DNA from 2 places in the Lysinibacillus sp. AR18-8 genome. Region 1 is predicted to be linked to the other one. Evidence: riboswitches for the same ligand, from Rfam matches in the RefSeq annotation. Region 1 holds a riboswitch; the other holds the start of a gene.
What was found. Region 1 has a riboswitch for cobalamin ahead of BFM98_RS17100 (hypothetical protein). Riboswitches for the same ligand answer to the same signal wherever they lie in the genome.
Positions count from the first base shown of each region.

Region 2: another riboswitch for cobalamin. It lies ahead of BFM98_RS18500 (FecCD family ABC transporter permease); the one in region 1 lies ahead of BFM98_RS17100 (hypothetical protein).

Region 1 is NZ_MDGU01000023.1:164,523-166,730, reverse strand. Features, by position in the region: gene BFM98_RS17105 (ABC transporter substrate-binding protein) at 1-692, opposite strand, end outside; gene BFM98_RS17100 (hypothetical protein) at 676-1,233, opposite strand; cobalamin riboswitch at 1,392-1,589, opposite strand; gene BFM98_RS17095 (glutathione peroxidase) at 1,714-2,208, opposite strand, start outside.
Region 2 is NZ_MDGU01000027.1:44,599-46,806, reverse strand. Features, by position in the region: gene BFM98_RS18505 (biotin transporter BioY) at 32-628, opposite strand; cobalamin riboswitch at 782-968, shown strand; gene BFM98_RS18500 (FecCD family ABC transporter permease) at 1,115-2,161, shown strand; gene BFM98_RS18495 (heme ABC transporter ATP-binding protein) at 2,167-2,208, shown strand, end outside.

The sequences.
Region 1 (2,208 bases):
AAAACATTATTAACATTAGCTGCATCTAATATTTCTTGCTGGAAAGTGCTAGAGCCTGCTGTATATATGTCTGGCTTAGGGCTAACCTCTAAATAAACATTTTTCGGCGTTTTGACATCCTTCACCTTCGTTTGTACTTCAGCAATTTTCGCTTTAATCTCTTCGTTTAATTTATTTCCTTTATCAGCAACATCCATCACAGCAGCAATTTGTTCGATATCTCCATAAACATCGTCGAAAGTAGTCGCAGATTGAATAACAAACACTTTAATTCCTGCGTCCTCAAGCGGCTTTAGGGCATCCTTATCACCGATTGTATAAGCAATGACAACATCTGGCTTTAACGCTATAATTCTTTCACTGTTAAAGTTCGTAGTATCAGAGACACGTTCAATTTTTTGTGCTTCCTCTGGGTAAGTATCGTACTCAGTTGCTCCTACAATTTTATCGCCAACACCTAAAGCAAACAAAATTTCAGTATTACTTGGTTGTAAAGATACAACTGTTTTTGGTACTTCATTAAACGCTATTTCCACTCCACGGTCATCTGTCACTTTATAGCTTGTTTTCTCTGCTTGTTGTGTATCTTGCGAAGCATCTTTATTTTTTGTATCTTCAGCAGTGCCACAGCCTGCTAATACCAGTGCAAGTAAGAACACTGATAGCCATTGGAAATTAAATACTTTTTTCATTGTTATTCTCCTTTTTCTTTTTCATTGGGTAGGATTTACTAATAAACGGTATTTCCGCTATTCCAGCTTGCTGATTCATAAAAACAGCCATGACAAAACATACATTAGCTAATAAACCAAGGTAATCGAAAAGAATAGCTGGAACCTCTCGTTCTTCTGATACTTTGTGTAAAGTACGATATGATTTTTTTGCCTCACTGCGACAAAGATGTAAGGCTGCAGCAGCCTCTGTTCCTTGAGGTAAAACAAAACTTTGAATCTCTTCCTTCACATGGCGAACGTAAAAATCATAACGTTCACTTAACCAAGATAAATCCTCTTCAGTTACTGCTAATTTCCCACGTACTGAGCCATTCACATGATAAGCCATAGGTAACATAAGCAATAAATCCTCAGCAACAACTTGAACATCCTCTTTTTTTACCGCAGCTAATGCAACTCCTAGATGTGTTGTCAGGCTATCTGTTCGAATTTCAAAATCGACCGTTGAAGCTTTCTCACGCATAAATGGATAACAAGAATAACGGGCATCTTTTTTCACTTGCTTCCCCCCTATTTTCTATAATGAAAAATTCTTATTTGAAAGGCATAAAAAAGTCGCTCCTTTTTGCAAAGGAACGACAAAAATAACATAATGAGCCATCAAACTAGACAAAGCCTATGTATTTGCCGTATATCCTCCTAGCTTCCGAGAAGTTTTTATACGTTCAAATAAAGGTCGGTCTCCTGGCTTGTACAGTTCGTCACATGAAACGAATGTGTTATAAAGGACCTTCCCATCTTCTTTGAGACAGTGGTAAATCTTTATAATGGCTGCACTTACAGTTGCGGAAACAGCTCCGGTTTTTCACCGGATTCCCGATTATGCTAATTAGCACCTTTATTCTGCAAGAATATTTCATTTGTAAAGCAGTTTATCATATATGCTTCAGAAAAAATAGCTGTACACAGTTTTAAAATATAGCATTATTTCTACTTGAAGAGAAAACCCTAACAAATTTTTACATTATTAAGAAATTTACTATAATAGTGTTTCAATTGCTTTTTCAATATCGAGCTGTGAATCTGTTGGTTCAAAGCGTGCGACGGTCTTACCATTAGCATCTACTAGAAATTTTGTAAAGTTCCAGCGAATATTACGACCATCTAAAAAGCTTGGGGCAAGTTGAACAATTGCTTCTGCCAACATTTTCTCCTGCATACTTGCCTTCCCAAACTCTCGGTAATCCACTTCATGCTTTAAATAATTAAAGAGTGGATGGGTAGCCTCTCCATTTACCTGTACAAGCTCAAAAATCGGGAATGTGACCCCATAGTTTACCTTGCATAGATGCTTAGTTTCCTCCCCATCTTCAGGATTTTGATGGCCAAATTGATCACAAGGGAATCCAAGAACTACAAAATTCTCTTTTCCATATTTATCATACATTTTCTGTAAGTCTTCAAATTGATATGTAAATCGGCATTGGTTTGCCGTGTTAACAATTAACATTGTTTTTCCACGATATGTTTCCAT
Region 2 (2,208 bases), on a different contig from region 1:
AAACATTTCTTTAGTCTGGCGGGGAGATATGCTATTGAATGGGCATGATCTTCAATGTTTTTTGTAATCTATGGGCGAAGATACCAGCAAAAATAGCTAAAATAATATCTTTTGGTAGTGGAGGAATCATCCAAAGCCAAGCGAGCTTATATGAAAAATTCTCTGGCGCACTTGCCCATAGCTTATAGGCAAAAAACATCCAATTTGTTCCTATCAAATAATTTATAGCCGTTGCTACCAAAGCAGCTACGATAAAACTTTTCTTTGTTCCGCTTCGTTCTACGATTAACCCCGCAACAAATGCCGCAAATATAAATGTAATAATAAACCCAAAGGTAGGGCTTAAAATTTGGCCAATTCCACCACCGAAACGAGCAAAGACAGGAGCTCCTGCCAATCCTACGCACATATAAATTGTGCAGGCGAGCGCACCTTTTCTACTACCAAGAATAAGCCCTGCTAAAATTGCAAAGAAGGTTTGAAGCGTAATGGGTACACCACCAACTACCATAAAAGGTGCAAAGGAAGTGATATTAGCACCCACCATCATTAACGTTGTAAATAATCCAATGTAGGTAATGTCAACAGTTCTTAACTTATGGTGACTATGTTGTGTAACAGTTGCCATGATTTCACCTCGTTTTATAAGTTATTACTGCTAGTGTAAAAAACGAATGTATTTGTGTCAACCTTATTATTTATATAAGTTAACTCAATTGTTGAATTAAATTGAAGTAGACTATCTATCTATAAAAATGTATGATAGAACCGTCACAATTTTATAACTTCAAATACTATTGGTGTGACATTTTGAATGTCACTTAAAAGGGAAGTCGGTGGAAGTCCGACGCTGTCCCGCAACTGTAACGAGGAATCCTATAATATGATTTGCCACTGTTTAAGAATGGGAAGGCAATTATAGGATAGTGAATCGAAGCCAGGAGACCTGCCATTTAGTAATACCTGTAATGCCCACGAGGATGCAAGCAATTACGGACAATAGCTGGATATTTTTCTGACTTTGTTTAATCTTGGGTATTTCTATGCGCATTTTCGCATGGGATACCTTTTTTTATTGCTTCATTCATCAATATTCAGTAGGAGTTTAAAACAGATGAATAAAAAATTTATGTTATTTTCCTTCGTACTTTTCATGGTATTAATTGTTTCAATGACCTTTGCTGTAATGGTTGGCTCAGTTTCAGTTACACCGTTATATGTATGGAAAGTTATTCTTTCTAAAATTCCTTTTATACAAAATTCGATCGAGCAAGATTGGAGTCGCTCTCAGGAAATCATCATCTGGCAAATAAGAGCACCTCGTGTTTTGCTAGCTGCGATAGTAGGAGCGGGGTTAGCTATTGCAGGGGCAGCCATTCAGGCACTAGTACGTAATTCTATTGCAGACCCGTATATTCTAGGGATTTCTTCAGGGGCAGCTGTCGGAGCTACTTCTGTGATTATTTTAGGAGCCTTTTCATTTTTAGGTATTTACGCTCTTTCAGTATCCGCATTCCTTGGTTCATTACTTGCCATTGCACTTGTCTTTTTCTTATCACGTGTTGGGGGACGTGTCTCTATTTTCCGCTTGCTATTGGCAGGCATGGCTGTGTCCTTTATCTTAACGGCTATCTCTAACTTTATTTTAATGATGTCAAAGCAAGAAGGGGCCTTAAAGGCTGTTATGTTTTGGATGCTAGGTAGTTTAGCTGGAGCCAAATGGAATAATATTGTGATTCCAGCTTTCGTATTCTTGGTTGTATTTGGGCTACTGTGGCTACACTATCGCAATTTAAATTTATTATTACTAGGAGAAGAGGCGGCAGTGACATTAGGCGTTAATCTTCAGCAATTCCGTATTCAGTTAATACTACTAGTATCTCTATTAACAGGTGTGCTTGTCGCAGTTAGTGGTTCTATAGGATTTGTGGGATTGATTATTCCCCATATTGTGCGTTTAATTGTGGGCTCAAACTATAAATACGTAATACCTATCAGTGCTTTAATAGGTGGAATATTCTTAGTATGGGCAGATGCCTTTGCTCGAATTATTATTGCTCCTCAGGAAATGCCAATTGGTATTATTACAGCTTTTTGTGGAGGACCATTTTTCATTTGGCTTCTCCGTCGTAACAACTATTCTTTCGGTGAAGGAGATTAACTTCCATGACATTAGAAGCGAAAAAAGTATCATTCTCCATTTACGAT